DNA from 4 places in the Schinkia azotoformans genome. Region 2 is predicted to be linked to each of the others. Evidence: riboswitches for the same ligand, from Rfam matches in the RefSeq annotation. Region 2 holds a riboswitch; each other region holds the start of a gene.
What was found. Region 2 has a riboswitch for thiamine pyrophosphate ahead of thiD (bifunctional hydroxymethylpyrimidine kinase/phosphomethylpyrimidine kinase). Riboswitches for the same ligand answer to the same signal wherever they lie in the genome.

Region 1 (3,835 bases), on a different contig from region 2:
TATTTGGCAGGCCTAAATGTTCCTTCGGAGTAACATAACAAAGCATAGCAGTCCCATACCATCCGATCATCGCAGCACCAATGGCTGATGTAATATGGTCATAACCAGGTGCAATATCTGTTGTTAGTGGACCAAGTGTATAGAATGGGGCCTCTTGGCACACTTCTAATTGCTTATCCATATTTTCTTTAATCAAATGCATTGGCACATGACCTGGACCTTCAACCATCACTTGAACATCATGCTTCCATGCTATTTTTGTGAGTTCCCCTAATGTCTCTAACTCAGCAAATTGGGCCTCATCATTTGCATCGGCAATTGATCCAGGACGTAGACCATCACCTAATGAAAAGGCAACATCATACGTTTTCATAATTTCACAGATTTCTTCAAAATGGGTATATAAGAAGTTTTCTTGGTGATGGTATAAGCACCACTGGGCCATAATGGAACCACCGCGGGAAACAATACCTGTTACACGGTTCGCAGTTAGCGGGATGTAACGTAAAAGCACGCCTGCATGAATAGTAAAATAATCGACACCCTGTTCTGCTTGCTCAATTAATGTATCGCGATAAATTTCCCAAGTAAGATCTTCTGCAATTCCATTCACTTTTTCTAAAGCCTGATAAATCGGTACAGTACCAACAGGTACAGCAGAATTGCGAATAATCCATTCTCTTGTCGTATGAATATTTTTACCTGTTGAAAGGTCCATAATAGTGTCTGCTCCCCATCGTGTTGCCCATGTCATTTTTTCAACCTCTTCTTCAATGGAGGACGTTACAGCTGAGTTTCCCATATTCGCATTAATTTTCACATGAAAATTTCGCCCGATGATCATCGGCTCTATTTCCGGATGGTTTATATTAGACGGTATAATGGCCCGACCTTTTGCCACCTCATCACGAATAAATTCTGGTTTCATATTTTCTCTGATTGCGATAAATTCCATTTCTAGTGTGATTATTCCTTTTCTGGCATAATGAAGCTGTGTAACACTTTTTCCTTTTTTCGCACGCAGCGGTTTACGTTTTAATCCTGGGAATACGGCCTGATTAGCCCTCGGATCATTTTTAACTTGAAAACCGTTATCTTCAGGCTTTATTTTTCGTCCTTCGTATTCCTCCACATCGCCCCGTTCTTGAATCCATGGACTCCTTAGCACTGGAAGGCCTTTAGATAAATCAACAGTATAATCAGGGTCAGTATAAGGACCACTTGTATCATACACTCTTACCGGTGAATTTTCTTGTTTACCAAATGTGCCGGTTGTCGAGCTTAATTCGATTTCACGCATAGGCACTTTAAGATCCGGCCTTGATCCAGTCACATAAACCTTTTTACTTCCTGGAAAGCTTGACATAATGGAAATACTTTTTTCATTTAATGAGGATGTTGACATGGTTTAAATCTCTCCCTTTTTATCAAATGCGCCTTGGCGTATTTGTGCCCGGATTTTTTCGAGCTTGCTCGAAAAACTACCTCTGAAAATCCGTGGCATCCGCCGGAGGCTTTAACTTTATTCAGATAGAATTTGAACCCCCACTGAATTTAGTACTAGTTTGCATTCATCTCAGCATCTGTGTTAGTGAGGGATTCTACTGAATAAAGTTAATAAATGGCGGACGAGATCTAGAGCAAAACAGGTAGATGGTTAACACCAAAGGAGAAAACACAGAAAAAGCCGGATCCAATCAATGAAAGGATGGACCCGGCTTTATATGTATTAAAGGCATATAAAAAGAAGAAGTTAACTTCCCTACGCTGGTATGATCCAGATCAGGTCCAAAGGGTCAAGAAACTTCAACGCGGTTTCTTTCTCAGCCCAAGCTCATTGGACTCCCCTAGTTATTGCTATTAAATTTGAATTTAGTATACATGAATTTTCAAAAAAGGGAAAGGGATTTTTCAGAATTTTTTTATTTTGAAAAAATGAACACTGTTTTATTCTGTCCATCCCACTCAACTTCAGCTCCAAGTGATTCACTTACAAAACGAAGCGGTACCATTGTGTTGCCGTGAATTAACCTAGGTGCTACTGGAAGTGTTATAGATTTTCCGTTAATCGTTGCTTTATTGTTATTTAAAACAAGCGACATAGACGTGCTTCCTTTACTAGCAGTTATGGTTTGATTTTCCGGATGCCACTTAACTTCAGCACCAAGCTTTTCAAAAATTACTCTCATCGGAACGAGTGTTGCCCCGTTCATAACAGTTGGTGGTTGTTTAAAAGCTTGCCATTCCCCATCAATCAGGACATTTATTTTTCCTAAATCAGGGATTAATGAATCGAACTCGATTTCTTCCCCAAAATATTCTTTGCGCAATTTCGCTATTGTTTCTAATGATTGCTCGCGCTGCTTTAAAATCCCGTTCACTGTTTCATATTTTTGATTGAGGATGGCATCTTTTGAATCCCCTGCGATTTGTTGAATACTTTGTGTAGATTGACTTTTAACAGTTTGAATGGCTTGTCCTTCTTTTTGAAGCAATTCCTTCCATTGTTTGCCGGCTGCATCCTGGCTAATTTTTCCTCTATTATACTGGTTCATAATACTTAGTGTATAGTTAATATTACTGCCATTCTTAAGCCTCGCCATCGGGCTGTTAAGATAATTTTCATTTACCGCATTTTTATAATGCATCATTGGGCTATTTAAATAATTTTCATTAACTGCGTTTTTATATTTCATCATCGGGCTGTTTAAATAGTTCTCATTTGTTGCATTTTTAAATTTCATCATTAAACTATTTAAATAGTTAGGATTGATACTGTTTGCATATTTCTGCATTGGGCTATTCAGGTAATTGGAATTTATTTTATTCTGATAATCTCTTAGCTTACTTGAATAGGAGGAATTCCCATCATATTGTGCTTGAATGCTTTCAAAATCCTTTTTTAATAATCCATCAAGATATTGAAGATCGGAATCGGTTTGGTTTGAAAACTTATCAAAAGAATTAAATTCGTCCTTTTGATAATCCTCATATTCTTTTAAGCTTGATTGTTGGAAAACCCTATATTCATTAAATATTTTCCCTTCATAAGAACTATACTCGTCGCTGATCTGTTTAATAAAATTTTGGTTTGCAGCAAACACTCCACTTGTTGTACATAATAAAATGACAGATGCGATAAGCCCACAAGTAAAAATCTTTGAAACTCTTATCATATCTACATCTCCTTATATTTTTTTATCCAGTCTATTTCCATTTTATCCTTTTTGCCAATATTTTGTAATAAGTAAAAAGAAATATTAAAAAAGCCCCAAAAAGTCGAAATCTCCACTTTTTAAGAGGCTAAACAAAAAGAATTTATTCAAATTTGAAACTTTCAATAATTTTAGGGATATCTTTCACCATTTCTTCATATCGTTTCAATTCATTATCTTCAAGTACTTGATCGAGTGGGGTATAGTATAGGTAAACGTCCCCGTTCTTTCGAGTAATTTCCTTCGCAGATCCTGTTGGACCCTCTGCTTGTGCCTTCTCCCACTCCTCTTCAGAAATAGTATTAATCCAGAAAAGAGATTGCTTGTAATCAGGATTTTGAGATGGAAAAATAAATTCTGTCATTCTTCCCGACTCGACGATATGAACATCGTTCCATGTAGATGGTAATTCTAACATCCAAGCATCTGTTTGATTAACATAGGTTCTAATTTCTTGGCTTGTTCCATTTTGTTCTTTATTCTCATCAGCGGATATTTGTTCGTTTTGATTTGTTTCAGGAGCTTTTGCCTCAGTAGTAGCATTCTCTTGTGCTGTACTACACCCAAATAAACCAAGACTCACAATCCCAAATATTGCAATACTTTTCCAATTGAACATA
Region 2 (6,019 bases):
ACAGCTTTTACTTTTTCATGGTTATTCATTTCAGGCTTTATGATCTTAGACAAAATGGCATTTACTTGTTGATCAACATACTTCATTTCAGCTGCTGTTTCATAATATGTGAATTTAAGGGTTATCGTAATATCGGTTCCATATGCTTTATAGGACATATTTACACTGCGAAAAGAATAGTTCAAATATTCATCATTTTCAATTGCCTTATCAATATATCCACTTATCACATCTAACAGTTTATTTGTAGATCCTTTATATTGGATCACAATCGTATTTTGCCGTTTTCCCATTGCTTCCTGAATAATCTTTTCAATATCCTTTAATAAACTGGCTTTATATGTATTAGTAGACGCATTAGCATACAATACAGCAGAAGAACCTGCATGGATTGTTGTCGTACTTGACAGTATTAAGCCAAAAATGATAAGTGGAATCAGAAGCCACATCTTTAAAAATCTCATAATACTCTTAATCTCCCTTTCTACCTTTCATACATTAACTTTACTAGATTTTAACCTTTTTACCAAGTATATATATGATAACTGCATGGAAATATTTCGAAAATTATTTGGAACGTAAAAAAACACGATAAGCGGAAATTGCATACCGTGTTTCCTTCTTTTATTGACATATTTATCTCCAGCGAATTGCCATATCCAACTTGCAGCATTCACTCCCTTTTACATGTGCCCAAAACTTCAAATGAATTCCATCAGGATTGTAGGATACTTCGAAATCAGATTTAACTCCCAGTGATTTAATGAGATGATCCACTTCCTTTTGATTTGAAACTTGTGCAGCTCCCATGACCTGTGCTGCAAATGTCTTAGAATCCGCCAAATGATTTAAAACATTACTGGCATCCTTAAGCAGTTGTCTATAGGCTCCTAATGACTCACTAAAAATCGTAACATCAACATTATTTTGTCGGTTTGGATATTGGTCATTAGGGTATTGCCAATAGTTGTATGTTCCATAGGGTGTATGATAATAGGCCGGATTTCGTTGAAAATAATTCAACTTGCCCCCCCCTTAAACTTCTACTGAATAAATTTACACTTTATTTATATATGCCTTTACTCATTAACATGTGTATAAACAACCCCTCCTCCTTTTTTGGCCTCACCGCGAATTTGCTCCTTATCCTTTTGCTTTATTAAAACCTCACGGAATTCCATAAACTCTTCTTTTGTTACTTCATACTGCTTTATTTCACCATTTCTTAATTTCTCAATGATCTCTTCAATTTCCTCTTTATTCAATGCAACCACTCCCATTTTGTAATACTCATATTTTACGCTCTAAAAATTTTTTGGACAAATTCTTTAGTAATGGATAGCTTTTCTTGTCATAAATGGCGTATTTTTTTTACAAACTATATTATAAGGAGGTGTCATCTATGGCAAACCGCAATTCATTAGTAGTACCAGGCGTACAACAAATGTTGGATCAATATAAAGAAGAAATTGCCCAAGAATTCGGAGTAAAGCTTTCTGCTGATTCGGTTTCTCGTGCTAACGGATCCGTTGGCGGAGAAATTACAAAACGTTTAGTTAAGCAGGCACAAGCTGAATTATCCGGTAATCAATATTAACTTTTGACAACTCTATAATATGGCTAAAGGACCATTACATTTTCCGTAATGGTCCTTATGATCAGATTAAGAGAACAACATGCCAACCCCAGCTGCCATGAATAACCCGGCTACAATGGCGGCAGCCATAATTAATACCTCTACAAATGTCAATTTTTCCTTTTTCAAATTCATCTCCTCCTATTGAAATAGTGAAATAAAATATAAAAAGGGGCCTGTACTTTGACAGACCCCTCCCCTAAATTGCAGACAAAAAGGAGCCTTGTCGAACCAACGGCATAATACACCCTTGGTGACAGACTCCTCCTAATCACGCAAAATATTAATTTAGCTAAATTATAACATAGCTGCAATATGTAATCAATATAGAACTACCTAGATACGAATAACAAAAAAATGTAAAATAATTATAATTTTTTGTTGATTTTATTAGTTATTCATATTATACTTATATAAACAGTTGATAGTAGCAAATTCTCACTATCAGCCCCCTGTCCCCACCCCCTTAGGAGCTTATCTACCCCGATAAGCTCCTATTTTTATTTAATAGGTAGATTATTTCGATGTTAAAAAGTGAATGATCGAAAAAGACAGTTAGCGATAATCGCCAACTGCCTAATAATGAATTATTTTCAATGTCAATAAGCTGGTTGAAATACCGACAACAAAAATTGTTATTAATGATAGCAATAGTGTTTCCGGTGATATTAAGAAGCCGCCAATAATTACAACAAGTGCATCGATGAGCAATATGATTACCCCTACATTCATCCTGAACATATCTGAAAGAAACTGCGCCAACAAGTCAGTACCGCCCGTACTCGTCTCAAATTTAAGCATCGTACCAATTCCAATACCAACAAGCAGACCACCTAGAATAGAGCTTATTAATGGGGATTGAAGAATTTCCGATAATTGAACATGCCTTAACGGTGAAAGGACATCTATAAAAAATGAGGAAACTAAAAACCCATGAATACTATTATAAAAATAAGATCGATAACGAAACCAAGCTAATATAAAAATCGGAATACTGCAAAAAATAATCGTAAGTCCCGTTTCAAATCCCCACAAATAATTTACAATTAATCCAATACCAATCATTCCTCCATCCAATAATTCATTTGGAAAAAGGAATAAATTAACTCCGATGGCAACAGATATACTCCCAGCGATAATTGCACTTGCTTTTTTAACAAAAGACATTCTGCATCTCCTTCATGTAACGGACATGCTACATGTATATGCCTTTTGATTCGGAAATAGGTGTAAAAAAGACTGTCTTCCAATGCCTAGTGACATAAGTAAGACAGCCAATTCCATTATAATTTTTTTATTTCATTTCTTCTAGTAGATCCTTCACAGCTTCCCTTGGATTCTCACTATTGCTAATAGCTGAAATAACTGCAACTCCATCCGCCCCCGCCTCGATGACCGGTTTGATTAACCCTTTTTGAATGCCGCCAATTCCTACGATTGGAACAGTAAGGTTATTTTCTCTTAATTCAACGATAACTTCAGGTCCCTTCACTTCACGAATATCCTTTTTTGTGGTCGTTTCGTACATCGGTCCAACTCCCAAATAATTTGCCCCTTGTGCTAGTGCTTGATTAGCCTCATTCAGGTTATGGACGGAAATACCGAGTAGTTTGTCACCAATCATTTTTCTCACTTTTAGCGGGTCTTCATCTTCTTGACCAATGTGAATGCCATCTGCATCAATTTCAAGTGCCAATTCAAGATCATCATTGACGATAAAAGGAATTCCATTTTGTTTACAAATAGCCTGTAATTTTTTTGCCAACTTTATTTTTTCAGAGCCCTTTTTGGCATGGGTCCCCTTTTCTCTGAATTGAAAAAAAGTAATACCTCCTTCAATCGCTTCCTGTAGTACAATTTCAGGATCCTTCAAACAATTATTGCTCCCCATCACAAAATAAAGCTGAAGCTTTTTTCTTAGCTCTTCTTCGGAATATCTCATTTACATAATGCTCCCCTTTTATTATAGGCCCAATGATTCGTTGGACCGTGGCCTGTGCCGATTCGCAAATCATCTTCAATGGCAGCTTGAATAAAGTGTTTAGCAACTGATATCGAATCCACGATGTTTTTCCCTTTCGCTAATTCAGCCGTAATCGCTGCAGAAAACGTACATCCCGTTCCATGAGTATTCTTTGTAGCAATTCTCTTGCTTTCAAATTGGAAAAAGCGGTTTCCATCATATAAGAGATCAATCATTTGATCGGTTTCTTCGTGTCCGCCTTTAATCATTACATTTTTTGCACCTAGATTATAAATAAGTTTGGCAGCTTCTTTTCGTTCACTAAGATTTGTAATTTTAATGCCAGATATCACCTCTGCTTCAGGGATATTAGGAGTTATAACTGTTGCTATTGGCAATAAATAATCTTTTAGGGCTTCGATTGCTTCCGCTTGTAATAATGGTGATCCTCCTTTTGCAATCATCACCGGGTCTATTACAAGATTAGACCATTGATATTGCGTGATTTTTTCCGCGACAACCTTAATAATTTCACTGTTAAAAAGCATGCCTGTCTTTACTGCATCTGGTGTTAAGTCTGTACCGATTGAATCAATTTGCTTTGCAATACCTTCAACACTTAGCGGATATACCCCTTGTACACCAGTTGTATTTTGTGCTGTAATTGCCGTAATAGCCGTCATTCCATATACACCAAGTTCTTGAAACGTTTTTACATCTGCCTGGATTCCCGCTCCCCCACCGGAATCTGAGCCAGCAATAGTAAGTGCCTTGAAAACTTTCATTAGATACTCACTCCATTTCTTTTTATACAACACAAAAAGCCAACCAAAATAGGTTGGCCTTCTGTTTTAAAACAGAATTAGTCGCATTCCCTACGTTGGTACTAACCAAATCAGGTTCAAGGGTTAGACAATCGTCCTCTCAGCCATACGGCACCCCTAGCTAATCTTTCAGTATTTATATGAATCTTAATTTAGTATATCAATACTTTTTATCTTTGTTAAGTTACTAATTACACAAAAGTTTCATAATTAAGAAAACATTAACCAAGGCTTATAAATTATAATTAATTTAAACTTTTCATACAGGAGATTAATGAATGAAAACATTTACACTTACTTTTAATGATTTTACTTGCTATAGGTACCTCCGCAATGGGATCAGCGATTTTATTAAAGACATGGTCGCGGATGATTCTACTCTTGTTGAGGTCGTCCTAAATGAAGCGGTTAATAATGCTATTAAGCATGGAAGAAATAAAAAAGTGCTGGTACGGGTTAAAATTCAAAAAAATGGATTCCTAGTTATTAGGGTAAAAGATAGAGGCAAAGGCTTTGCAGTAGATGAAACTATTCAAAAGGTAAATGAAACTAATATGATGAAAGATATAAATTATACAACTTTAAAAGAATCAGGCAGAGGCTTATTTATTATGCAGCAGGTAATGGATAAAGTCATTTATAATAAGAAGGGAAATGATGTGTTGCTGGTGAAAAATATACAACGCAGAAAACAAATTCAATAGGTGATAAAAATGCGGATTCAGGATTTGAGTTTGAAAGTAAAGCTTGGTTCAATTTTTACAATTGCCTTACTTTTAAACTTTTTTGGATTTTATGTAATGATTAATTTTCTGGATGAACATAAACATGATAGTCATCTAATTAATCTAGCGGGTTCCCAAAGAATGTTAACGATACAAATGGTTAACGAGGCTTACCATGTGGCAGAAAGCAATCCCATCTATTACACTCAACTTCGTGTAACAGCCAAAAAGTTTGAGAAAAATCAAGAGGATCTTATTTTCGGTAATAATAGCTCCGGTATCCATGGAATAAAGGCGCCAAATATTACAGCCCACCTTGTAGAGGTATTACATGAATGGCAGCCTTTTTCACAGAAATTGGACAGGCTTATTAAGTCAGATGATCCATCTGAAAAGAGACAAATAGCGGCTGAAATACAACAAGATAGCTTCTTGTTACTAAGAAAAGTTAATAATGTAACGAATCAAATTGAGCAAAATTCAGAGCACAAGGTAGAAATTATTAAAAATATCCAGATTTCAATTATGCTTGTAAATGTATTCATTTTCCTTTTCGCCACATGGGCAAGCATCCATCATATTATTCATCCAATTACGGATGTCATTCAGCTAATGAAAAGAGTTGCAGACGGAGATATCAATGTTAAAAAGCTAACCATTGAACGCAGTGATGAAGTTGGGCATCTTGCCCAATCATTCAATCAGATGGTTTCCAACTTGAAGCATCTCGTTTTAACCGGTAAAGTCCAGGTCGATTTTCTGCCACCTGAGCTGAACAACGAAAACTTTGAAATCAAAAGTATATATAAACCATCTGAATATGTTAGCGGCGATTTTTATCATTATATTTGGGATAAGGAAAGAAATACAT
Region 3 (6,019 bases), on a different contig from region 2:
TACGCCAAGATTCATCAACATTGGCAACGACATTTCTAGATGCTCCCAAAAGCTCCGATTGTCACCTGTCCAAACAGCTGCATATCGTTGGATGCCGGCAAAGCCTGCACGGGTGAGCAGGAAGGGCCGCTTGCCATTTAGCTGCTGCTCTAAGCCCTCATATGTGGCCTTTCCCATTAATAAACCATATACATTGTGAAGTTCATGATGAGTTTTTAAGTCACCATCATTATTGTGAATCACATCAAGATCCATCGTTTTTGTTTTGTTAAAAACAGCAGGTTCATTCATATCATTCCAAATTCCTTCAATTCCTAAATCGGTGTAAAAGGAATGCTTTTCCCCCCACCATTTTTGCGTTTCAGTATTTGTGAAATCAGGAAAGGCACTTATTCCCGGCCAAACTTCATCGAGGTAAAGATCGCCTTCCAGGTACTTGCAGAAATGGTTTTCGAGGACACCTTCTTTATAAATATAGTAATTTGGATCTTTTTTGACACCTGGGTCAACGATTGGTACAACATGGATACCTTCTTGTTTTAAATCATGTATGAGTTGTTTTGGATCTGGAAAGGCAGCACGATCGAACGTAAAAACTCGATAGCCGTCCATATAATGAATATCTAAATAAATCGCGTCAATTGGGATTTGCTTTTCGGCAAATTTACTAGCAAGCTCTCTAACTTCTTGCTCCGATTTATAGCTATATTTGGACTGATGGTAGCCTAGTGCCCATTTAGGAGGAAGAGGCATCCGCCCTGTTAAATCGGTATATTGCTCGATCACATCTTTAGGCGATGGACCTGCCAAAATGTAATAATCAAGCTGCCCATCCTCGGCTAAAAATGAATAAGCATCATTGTTTGATTTGAAGTCAAATGTTGTTTTAAATGTATTATCAAAGAAAATCCCGTGGGCTTTCCCGTCTCTTATAGTCATGAAGTAGGGAATTGATTGATATAACGCATCAGTTTCAGGATTGTGCGGGGCATAGACATCTGAATTCCACATCGTCATTTTTTCTCCCCGCTTATCAAGAAAACCCGTTTTTTCACCAAAACCGTAAAAATGGTCATCCGCATCCATATCTTTAAAACAAAATACAGCATTCGTACTTGTACACCCCATTCCCAAATTGGATTCGGTAACAAGGATATTTTCATTTTTATCTTTGACGCAAACACGTAGCGGTGATTTTTGAAGTTCGACAGTAAGTTTAGGCGACGCTATGATGATCTTTTCATCAAGCTCTTCTAGTTGGACTTTTACAGGATCTGGCTGTTTAACCAAAGCAACACTGCTCTTTAAGGAAGGCTCTGAAGAAGGGTCCATGATTATTCTTACAATATCATCGCTATAAAAAAGTAAACTAACAAATCCGTGTTGACAGTGAAAAGTGAATATTGATTCGTTTTGCTGCAAAGTGAGGAGCGACCCAATATCGAAATACTTAATCTTCGTCAGGTTCTTTGTAGAATCAGGACGTATCGCAAAGCTTGAATCTTCTAACATAAATAAACCCTCCCTCAAATTTATTTTCTCTATGTAGAATATTTTACCATAATGGGAGGGAGGGGGCACCAAAACAAAACAGCCATCCCCAAGGGGACGGCCATTACCAAGCAAGCATAATTAATAATTGAACTTTGCATTTGTAACATCGAAATACTTCGGAGCAGTGTTAATAAGCAATGACACAAAAATGGCACTTAAAATAAAGGCTGGAAGCATATAAGTGCCATTATATAAAAGTGAGTATAGGGCTACAGGAGTTCCTGATGGTGCGTATTCACCGAAGAAGACAATCCCGCCGATAACATGGGCTGCATACCGCAAAACGCTTCCTAATAGTGTTCCGGCAATAACATAGGTAGTAACTTTACTTTTTGAGTGCTCATTAATAGCATGCTGTATTTGTTTCATGAACACACCAGCGAGTCCAATAACGATAAAAGCAATGAAGTAATCTAATAGACCTTGGATAGGGTGTACAATATACGCTTGCCCGGTTAAAACCTGAAGCCCACCAAGTAAGAGACCCGAAAGCATGCCACCTTTAATCCCCCATCTGAAAGCAATTAGGAAAACGGGAACCATGGCAATGGAGATAGAACCACCTTGTGGCCAAATTCTTAATGAAACCATATTTGCTAATAAATCAAAAACATAAGCCAATGCTGAAAATAAGGCAACTTCGACTAAAAATAACGTTTTACTCCTCTTCATAAGTAAAAATCCTCCCCAAAAAAATAAAATAAAATAAAAAAAGCTACCCACAGGGTAGCCAGCTAAAAGCGTAAAAAGTATGAAAACATTCAAAGTAAATGTTCATTCCTACGCTGGCATTACCCAGATCAGGTTAAACGGGTCGATACGGACTAGTATCCTCTCAGCCAAGTTCCCTTAGCTCCCCTTACATTTTCACTATAACAGTAGTGACATCGTTTGTAAATTTTAAATTAATCAAGATGAATTGCGATTGATTCTGCTTGCGTCTGAGCAGTCTGATTTATTAGCATTTCATTTGATCTAAATTTAATTAGTTCGATTGATATTTGGTGAATGAGCTTTTCGTAGCTGGAAAGTTCCATCATAATGGTAGAATAAAAATCGGACTTTATACTGTATAAAGTACACACAGCCTTATTTTCTTCTACTTCCAAACTTTTATAAAAAGGAAATTCACAGTCTAAAAATGCCTTTTTTACATCATCAAGATTAAGGCTCAAGAGCAATCACTCCCTCATGAGTATCACGTCAAATGTTAACATAATTCACCGAGAAACAACAGTGATAGTGAAAAATACTTATATTCGTATTACTATTATCGTGTAAAATTAAAGTTGTACAGCAAAACAAAAGGAGACTTTTTATGAAGAAATTACTAACTATATTCGTTCTGGCAGCAGCCATCACAACAGCCGGTTGTTCCGGAGCAGGAAATACTCAAACAGAAACATCATCACAGCCTCCACGAAATGCAGAAAGCGTTGAAGAAGGCGCGTATACTAATGTTGATGTAAATGAGGCGGAAAAGCTGATTGAACAAGGGATCACAGTTATTGACGTGCGAACTCCGCAAGAATATGAAGAGGGCCATATTCCTGATGCGAATTTAATTCCGCTACAGGAAATGGAGTCACGTCTAAATGAATTTTCCGAAGATGAGCAATACTTAATTGTCTGCCGTTCCGGAAATCGTTCCGCTCAAGCTAGTGAAATCTTAGTGCAAAATGGAATGAAGCAAATTTATAATATGACCGGGGGCATGAATGAGTGGACTGGGGAAGTAGTCACAAAATAATAATAGAGCACCTTTGTAATTTGCATAATATGGATATATGGATTACAAAGGATTTTTAGATTAAAATAGTAATATTAGAAATAATATTGAAAAGAGGCATACAATGATTACTTTAAAATCACAAAGAGAAATTGAATTAATGCATGAGGCTGGAAAATTATTAGCGAAAGTCCACCTTGAAATTGCAAACATGATTAAACCGGGAATTACAACGAGTGAAATAGATAGTTTTGTTGAAGATTTTCTTGCAAAGCACGGTGCTACACCTGAACAAAAAGGGTATCAAGGCTACCAATTTGCAACCTGCGCATCAGTTAATGATGAAATTTGCCATGGCTTTCCGAGAAATGAACCATTAAAAAATGGTGATATTGTAACCATTGATATGGTTGTAAATTTAAATGGAGCACTTGCGGATTCGGCTTGGACATATCAAGTGGGCGAGGCAACTGAAGAAACAACAAAATTGCTTGATGTAACGAAAAAAGCCCTTTACCTTGGAATCGAACAAGCAGTTGTTGGAAATCGGGTTGGAGACATTGGTCATGCCATTCAAAAGTATGTTGAAGGGGAAGGCTTCTCGGTTGTTCGTGAATTTACAGGACATGGCATTGGCCCAACGATCCACGAGGAACCGATGATTCTTCATTATGGTCAACCTGGAAAAGGCACAAGACTTAAAGAAGGTATGGTCATCACAATCGAGCCAATGGTTAACGTTGGTGAATGGAAAAGTACAATGGATGATAACAAATGGACGGCCCGCACCATTGACGGAAAACTTTCTGCTCAATATGAGCATACCATTGCCATTACAAAAGATGGTCCAGTTATTTTAACTGACCAAGATAATCTATAAAAAGAAATGGCGGGGACTATGTTCCCGCTATTTTTTTTACAAAAATTATAATATTATAAGTAGTGGATTTTCCATTTTTAAGAAAAACGGGGGAAGAAAGGTATGCGTTCAAATAGGCACAACGCTTTTGCTTCAATTGCTTTTTCGCTTTTGTTATTAACCGGTTGTAATGCAGAACCAGCCGTGACGAAGGAAGAGATAAAGGTTGTCGCGGTAGAAGCTGTGAAAAAAGAAAAAGGGGTGGAGTATTCAAGGCTATCTGGAACACTTACACCCAAGGAAGAAACAATCATTTCTTTTGAGATTGGTGGAAATATTAAGTCCCTTCAATTTGATGAGGGCCAATTTGTAAATTCAGGAGATGTCCTAGCAAACTTGGACAGGCGGGATTATGAGCTTCAGCTCGAGAAGGCAAATGCAGCCATTCAGTCATCCAATGCCAGTTTATCGGCTGCTGAAGCAAGTTTAGAAGAGGCAACGAACGGAGCCCGCAGTCAAGAAAGGTCACAGATTAAGCTCAATGTCGATCGGGCTGAAGAGGCTTATAAAAATGCCACCGCAGATTATGAACGAATGAAAAACCTGTTTGAAGCGGGGGCCATTTCCGCACAGGCACTTGAAGGTGCCAAACTTAATTATATAAATGCACAAAATAGCTATGAAAGTGCTAAACTAGCATACTCGTTAATCGAGGAAGGAGTTCGTCCAGAGAAAGAAAAACAAATAAAAGCTGGAGTGAATCAAGCGCAAGCGGGACTCTTAAACGCACAAGTTTCAAAAGAACAAGCCCAGTTAGCGCTGGCGAAAACATCCTTAAAAGCGCCGTTTTCAGGTGTGATTACGGCAAAGCTAGCATCAAGGGGACAATTAATCGGCCCGGGAGTCCCGATATATAAACTTTCACAAATGGATACATTGAAGGTGCTACTCCCGGTTCCTGATTATCAAATTGCTGACTGGGAAAAAGAGAAAGAGGTAACAGTCGATCTATATGGTGAGAAAAAACAAGGAAAAGTGATCAATGTTTTCCCGTCCACTAATCAAAACACCGGAACTATTAGTGTTGAAGTAGAGGTTCCAAATCAGGATCATAAGTGGTTCCCCGGTCAGGTTGTGAAAGCTGAAGCAAAACTTAAGGAACAACTCGGACTTTTTGTGCCTGTTGAAGCAGTCATAAGCACAGGGACCAATAACAAGCCTTATGTATTTTTACTCCAGGATGGAAAGGCAGTAAAAACAGAAGTAACGGTAGGAAAGTTATTTGAAAATAAGTTAGAAATTACTTCAGGTCTTTCAGAACAGGACCAAGTGATCACGAAAGGTGCTGACCGTTTATTTGATGGGGACTCGGTTACTGCCCTCCAGAATGAAGGGACGAATAAGCCATGATTGCAGCCATGATTGCCTATACAATTAAGAAGCAAAAAATCACATTGCTGTTTTTTGCAATGGTTGTTATTATTGGTTTTTTCAGTTTCTTTCAGTTACCAAAACAGGAGATGCCGGACATCATTGTAAACGTCGCCACGGTAACAACGATTTATCCCGGAGCCTCTCCGGAAAAGGTTGAGCAAAATGTTACTAATATTCTTGAAGAAAAAATAAATGAAATTGAAGATTTAAAATCGATCGAATCAACGTCATCATTAGGACGTTCCGTACTTGTTATTGAAGCAAATGCCGACGTCGATCCAAAACAAAAATGGGATGAGCTGCGAAAAAAGGTAAAAGATGCTGAAAAAGACCTTCCCGAAGATGCCATCCTTCCATTCATCAACGATGATTTAAATAGATCGTTTATTCAATCCTTCAATATAACAGCGCCAACGATAAATGATCTTTATAGTTTGCGAGAT
Region 4 (6,019 bases), on a different contig from region 2:
TAACCGTTTGGACTGGCGACACCCAATGAGCCGAAAACAATACGATGGCTTTTGGCTTTGGTAAAGTTTTCCCTAATGCAGTTAAATATTGTGTATATAAATTATCTTCAATTGCAAGTGTTGGTGATCCGTGTGCGATAAACAATGATGGCATCATGTGAATTCCCCCTAGAATTTATTAAAATGAATTATTGTACTTTATATTATTTTGCCTTTTATTATATTTTATAGTAGAGAATTAGTTTATGGGATGCAAATAAAAAACACAGAGTTCCGGTTATAAGAACCAAGCTCTGTGTTTTTTCATCCTTATTTCTGAAAAAAATTATTCTGTTGAAACGTTTTGAATGCGGAGTTTTTAAGGACAATACTAAGAATAATAAGTCCTAATATTCCACCAGCAATTGAACTTGCTAAAAAGGCCGGAATAAAACCAAATAAGGCAACCTCTTTCCCCAAAACAAGTGTGGCAATAGGATAGCAAACAATTGCTCCTAAAATTCCAGTTCCAACAATTTCACCCATAAAAGCGAACATTAACTTCTTTGATTTTTGATACAAATAAGCAGCTAAAAAGGCGCCAATCATGCTTCCTGGAAAAGCAAATAAGGACCCTGTCCCCATCATATTTCTTATTAGGGAAACTGAGAATGCTTGCATTACCGCGTATCCCGGGCCTAATAACACGGCTGACAATACATTTATAAAATGCTGCATTGGAAAAACCTTGGCAAAGCCAAGTGGAATGAAGAATAAGTGACTTGTCAAAGTTCCTACAGCAACAAGCATCGCTGTCATTGTCATTTTCATTGTTTTTGCCATAGACACTCCTCCTTTGTTTTTGTTACCTTATAATCTTTCAAATTGGCTGTTTTGTTCAATTTGCGTCGGGCTTATAAGTGCTAGTTGATTAATAAATTCTATTTGAAAGCTACCTGGCCCAACCTCGGCTGTTTTGGCGGCGGCAATTTCTGCCGCAATTCCATATGTAGTAAGTGCAGCTACTGCTGCTTGGAGCGAGACACCTCCCACAGACGCAAATGCACCTATAACTGCAGATAACAAACAGCCAGTTCCAGTCACCTTTGTTAATAATGGATGACCATTACGAACTAAGAATGTAGTTGCCCCATCTGTAATGGTATCTTCTTTTCCAGTAACAATTACAGTTGCCTGAAGTTTTTGTGCTGCAAACCTAGCTAAATCAATAATATTCCCACCGCTTTTACCTGTTTCAACACCTCTGATCTCCCATGCTTGCCCTATTAGATTAGCAATCTCTGCTGCATTCCCTCTTATGAAGTTAACTTTAACCTCACGGAGTAGTTGTTGTGCCGACTCCGTTCTGAATTGAGTAGCACCAACTCCAACAGGATCCACCACAACCGGGATTCCCTTTTCATTGGCCGCTTTACCGGAATTGATCATTGCTTTTAGATGCTCTCTGTTTAACGTTCCCATATTTAATACAAGAGCATTGGCCGCTTTAGTCATTTCCGCAACTTCTTCCGGAGCAGATGCCATGACTGGTTTGGCACCGAGCGCTAATAAACCATTTGCTGTAAAATTAGCTACCACTATATTTGTGATGTTATGTATAAGAGGCTTATTTTCTCTGATTTTGTTTATTAATTTGCTTGATATCTCTTTGTTCATTTTTATTCTCCGTTATTTATTATCTGTTATCGCTTAAAGTTATAGTTTTTTCGAATTAAAGATCAAATAGGAACTTTGATTCCCAGTTTGACTTTCAAGTTCAGCTTTCGGGAATCAAACTAGCCTATGATAACCGATCAATATAAAAAGCCAGATCCTCAAAACAGAACCTGGCTTCAATAACAATAAGAAAAGTATGTAAACCATCTACTTTCCTACGCCGGTATAATCCGGATCAGGTCCAAAGGGTTGAAAACGAAAATTTTTCTCTCAGCCCAGCATCCGGGCACCCCTAGTAGTTTTCCAATATTTCATATTAATCATATAACTTCAATAGCAAATTGTAAAGTAACTTCAATCATTAATTAAAGAAAATAGCCCTGAATTCCACACACAAGAATCCGGGCTGTTTTTGTAAAATAAAAATCACACCATAATCTTACAAATATCATTCGTAAATTCAACTGGGTCGTTAATTGGCAGACCTTCGATTAAAAGTGCTTGATTATACAATAGATTTGTGTATAATGCTACTTTCTCTTTATCACTGGCGAAGGCATCTTGTAACGACTTAAAGACGTCGTGGTTTACGTTGATTTCTAATACCTTGTCAGCCTTTACATTCTCGTTACCTGGCATCATGCTTAATATTTTTTCCATTTCGATCGTTACTTCACCATCTGTGGATAGGCAAACCGGATGTGATTTTAGACGCTTTGAGATTCGAACATCCTTAACTTTACCAGCTAAAATTTCCTTCATATAGCTAAAAAGCTCTTTGTTTTCTATCTGTTCTGCAGCTTTATCTTCCTGATTTTCCTCAGCTTCAATCCCTAAATCTCCGCTTGAAACAGATTTAAATTCTTTTTCTTTATACGTCATCAGCATCTTAATCGCAAACTCATCGATTTCATCGGTGAAATAGAGAATTTCATAGCCTTTTTCCGCCACCAGTTCTGTTTGTGGCATTTTATCAATTCTTTCAACAGAATCACCGGAAGCGTAGTAAATATATTTTTGGTCCTCAGGCATTCTTGATACATATTCATCTAATGTAACAAGCTTCTTCTCTTTTGAAGAGTAGAATAGCAATAAATCTTGTAATACATCTTTATGTGTTCCAAAATCGCTATAAACTCCATATTTTAATTGTCTGCCAAAGGAATCGAAGAAGTTCTCATATTTCTCACGATCATTTTTCAATAAACTTTGCAGTTCGCTCTTAATTTTTTTATTAATATTTTTCGCAATGATCTTTAATTGGCGGTCATGCTGAAGCATTTCTCGTGAAATATTAAGTGATAAGTCTTCTGAGTCTACCAAACCTTTGACAAAGCCAAAATAATCTGGAAGCAAGTCAGCGCACTTTTCCATGATTAAGACGCCATTTGAATACAACTCGAGCCCCTTCTCAAATTCTTTTGAATAATAATCAAATGGAGCTTTTTCCGGTATAAATAATATTGCATTATATCTTACAGCACCATCGACACTTGTATGGATATGCTTGATTGGTTTGTCGAATCCATAACGCTTCTCAGCATAAAAATTCTCATAATCTTCCCCGGTCAACTCATTTTTGTTTTTTCTCCAAATTGGAACCATACTATTGATCACTTGTTCTTCTGTGTAGTCCTCGAATTCGTTGTCGCTTCCTTCTTTTGGGCGGCTCGATGTGATATCCATTTTAATAGGATAACGAATAAAATCAGAGTATTTTTTGATGATGGATTTTAGTCTATACTCATCCAAATACTCATCATACTTTTCATCTTCCGTGTTTTCTTTAATTTTTAAAATAATCTCGGTACCTACTGAATCCTTTTCTACAGGCTCAATCGTATAGCCATCGGCACCTTCAGATTCCCACTTATAGGCTTCCTCACTGCCTAATGCTTTAGTGATGACAGTGACTACATCAGCGACCATAAATGCTGCATAAAAACCAACGCCAAACTGACCGATAATATCATAGCCATCTTTCGCTTCGTTTTCAGTTTTAAAAGCTAAGGACCCGCTCTTTGCAATGGTACCCAAATTATTCTCCAGCTCTTCTTTTGTCATTCCGATACCAGTATCTATGATTTTTAATGTTCTTGTTTCTTTATCGGGTACCACTTTTATGTAGTAGCTGTCCTTATTAAAGGTTAAGCTATCATCTGTTAACGCTTTATAATAGATTTTGTCTATAGCATCACTGGCGTTTGAAATTAATTCTCGTAAAAATACCTCGTGATGCGTATAGATGGAGTTAATCATCATTTCTAATAGTCTTTTTGATTCGGCTTTAAACTGCATTTTTGTCATGCTATTTCTCCTTTCAAAAGTTTATTAATAATATTAGCACTCTACCAAACCGAGTGCTAAATACTAACCATTAATTTAAATATCATATTACCCGTTTTCTGTCAATAAAATTACTGGTCTACTTTTATATAACTTTACAATATCACAAAAAGGTCGAAAGAGTGGTAAAAGTTTACCACCCTGTCAGCCTTTAAATCGCTCAAGAAAACTTTTTACGGTAATGTGCTAATGTTAGGATTGGAAAGATATAACGATAGCTATGGTAATGGATATAAAAGTCACCAGCCATTCCCGCACCTTTCGGATAGTTAGTCGTCCAATCCTCTTTGTGAATATTTTCTAATAAATAATCAATACCCCGTTGAATCGATCTTGTCGGCTTATCACTTGCGGCAATGAGGGCATCAACGGCCCAGGCGGTATGTGTCAATGTACTAGCGTTCAACGGAATATATTTTTTGTTTAAATCGCTTTGGCATGATTCACCCCAGCCGCCATCACTATTTTGGATCTCCTTAAGCCATTTTACAGCTTTTGAGATCATTGGATCGGTAGGTAAAATCCCTACTGCCCGTAACCCTGTAACTGCTCCCCATGTTCCATAAATATAACAAATTCCCCAACGACCATACCAAGACCCATTTCTCTCTTGATTTTTCAAAAGCCAATCCACCCCTCTTTTAATCGATGGATGCGTTTTAGAAAGGTTGGTATACATTCCAAGAAATTCAAGAGTTCTTCCCGTTAAATCTGCACAGGATGGATCAGTAAGAAAATACTCTGCTTTTTCAACCGGGAACAGATGGACGATTTTACTATTCGTATTCTTTTCAAAGGCCGGCCATCCACCATCATCATTCTGCATAGATAATACCCATTGGATGCCCCTATCCCATGCCTGCCTACATCTCCAATCTTTCCGTACATTTCTTGCAATGGATCGTAAAGAAGCGGTTGCATCGTCAACATCGGGATGAATCGTATTACTTTCGGAAAAACCCCAACCTCCAGGAAGGGCTGATGGATTATGGATGACCCAATCGCCATATTTATAATGCTGTTTTTTTAATAAGTAATTGTTCGCTTTTTTGACCACGATATCATCCGATGAAATCCCTGATTCCTGTAAAGCATAGGTTAGGAGGGAAGTGTTCCATACATTCGCTGTAGTAAATTGCATATGGGGTAGACCATTGATATCGCGGGATATCATTGATTTTAAGGCTTTTACAGCATTGACAATAATAGGATCTGATTTCGAAATCCCGAGCGAAAGAAGGGCAAAGATCATTAAAAAAGTCGAACTAAAATAACTTAGTAAAGTGCCATCCGGTTCAATTCTGCTTAGCATATATTGCTTCGTATACTCAGTTGCTAATTGGTGAACATGACTTGGCAACCCTATTAAACTTTTTATCCCTTGATTGATAAGGGAAGAAAGCGATCGCCACTCCTCTGACTCTCTGAATCTAAATGAATGTCCATGTTCAAATTCTTCCCTATGAATAAATAAATCTTTTAAATCAGGGGTTTTTGACGTTTTAATGCTAAATTTTTTATTAGCAAGAATCATGATTGGCGCGAGGTTGACCCTGCCATATACTGAAAAACTATAAAAATTTATAGGAAATGAAACTGGAAGTAAGATCATCTCGATTGGAATGGGGAAAAAAACTGGCCACTTATATTGGCCGGTAAGAGCCAGCATAATTTTTGTCAACATATGAGATTTATCAATTCCACCATTGGTCTTGATAAATTGCCTAGCTAGTCGTAAACGGGGATCATTTTTATTGTAATACCCTGAATAAAGGAGAGCGTAGTAGGCCCCAATTGTATCAGACAGATTGCCATTCGGCTCATCATGAAACAATTTCCATGCCCCGTTTTCTTGTTGTTTCCTTAATATTCTTTCCGATAACCCCTTTATTAAATTTTCATCATCTATTTCTAAAGACCTTAATAAAATAATCATATAACAATCGGTGGAAATCCCGGTTTCAAATGTATAGTTCCAATAACCTTCCGGAGATTGGTCATTTCTTACCTTTTCAAT

Region 1: it holds a riboswitch for thiamine pyrophosphate, as region 2 does, so the genes downstream of both, thiC (phosphomethylpyrimidine synthase ThiC) here and thiD (bifunctional hydroxymethylpyrimidine kinase/phosphomethylpyrimidine kinase) in region 2, are expected to answer to the same signal.
Region 3: it holds a riboswitch for thiamine pyrophosphate, as region 2 does, so the genes downstream of both, thiT (energy-coupled thiamine transporter ThiT) here and thiD (bifunctional hydroxymethylpyrimidine kinase/phosphomethylpyrimidine kinase) in region 2, are expected to answer to the same signal.
Region 4: it holds a riboswitch for thiamine pyrophosphate, as region 2 does, so the genes downstream of both, thiM (hydroxyethylthiazole kinase) here and thiD (bifunctional hydroxymethylpyrimidine kinase/phosphomethylpyrimidine kinase) in region 2, are expected to answer to the same signal.

The regions. Positions count from the first base shown of each region.
Region 1 is NZ_JARSMD010000058.1:50-3,884, forward strand. Features, by position in the region: partial or broken gene thiC (phosphomethylpyrimidine synthase ThiC) at 1-1,405, opposite strand, end outside; TPP riboswitch at 1,743-1,859, opposite strand; gene P9E47_RS22680 (copper amine oxidase N-terminal domain-containing protein) at 1,923-3,176, opposite strand; gene P9E47_RS22685 (hypothetical protein) at 3,319-3,834, opposite strand.
Region 2 is NZ_JARSMD010000019.1:126,948-132,966, reverse strand. Features, by position in the region: gene P9E47_RS11500 (transglutaminase domain-containing protein) at 1-464, opposite strand, end outside; gene P9E47_RS11495 (hypothetical protein) at 637-1,023, opposite strand; gene P9E47_RS11490 (hypothetical protein) at 1,080-1,274, opposite strand; gene P9E47_RS11485 (alpha/beta-type small acid-soluble spore protein) at 1,403-1,597, shown strand; gene P9E47_RS11480 (YitT family protein) at 2,213-2,803, opposite strand; gene thiE (thiamine phosphate synthase) at 2,931-3,578, opposite strand; gene thiD (bifunctional hydroxymethylpyrimidine kinase/phosphomethylpyrimidine kinase) at 3,575-4,384, opposite strand; TPP riboswitch at 4,454-4,552, opposite strand; gene P9E47_RS11465 (ATP-binding protein) at 4,702-5,127, shown strand; gene P9E47_RS11460 (SpoIIE family protein phosphatase) at 5,137-6,019, shown strand, end outside.
Region 3 is NZ_JARSMD010000029.1:57,581-63,599, forward strand. Features, by position in the region: gene P9E47_RS18420 (glycoside hydrolase family 31 protein) at 1-1,512, opposite strand, end outside; gene thiT (energy-coupled thiamine transporter ThiT) at 1,633-2,226, opposite strand; TPP riboswitch at 2,315-2,424, opposite strand; gene P9E47_RS18430 (hypothetical protein) at 2,460-2,729, opposite strand; gene P9E47_RS18435 (rhodanese-like domain-containing protein) at 2,873-3,304, shown strand; gene map (type I methionyl aminopeptidase) at 3,408-4,163, shown strand; gene P9E47_RS18445 (efflux RND transporter periplasmic adaptor subunit) at 4,266-5,552, shown strand; gene P9E47_RS18450 (efflux RND transporter permease subunit) at 5,561-6,019, shown strand, end outside.
Region 4 is NZ_JARSMD010000021.1:55,569-61,587, forward strand. Features, by position in the region: gene P9E47_RS13120 (dioxygenase family protein) at 1-157, opposite strand, end outside; gene thiW (energy coupling factor transporter S component ThiW) at 310-822, opposite strand; gene thiM (hydroxyethylthiazole kinase) at 850-1,656, opposite strand; TPP riboswitch at 1,852-1,960, opposite strand; gene htpG (molecular chaperone HtpG) at 2,083-3,963, opposite strand; gene shc (squalene--hopene cyclase) at 4,163-6,019, opposite strand, start outside.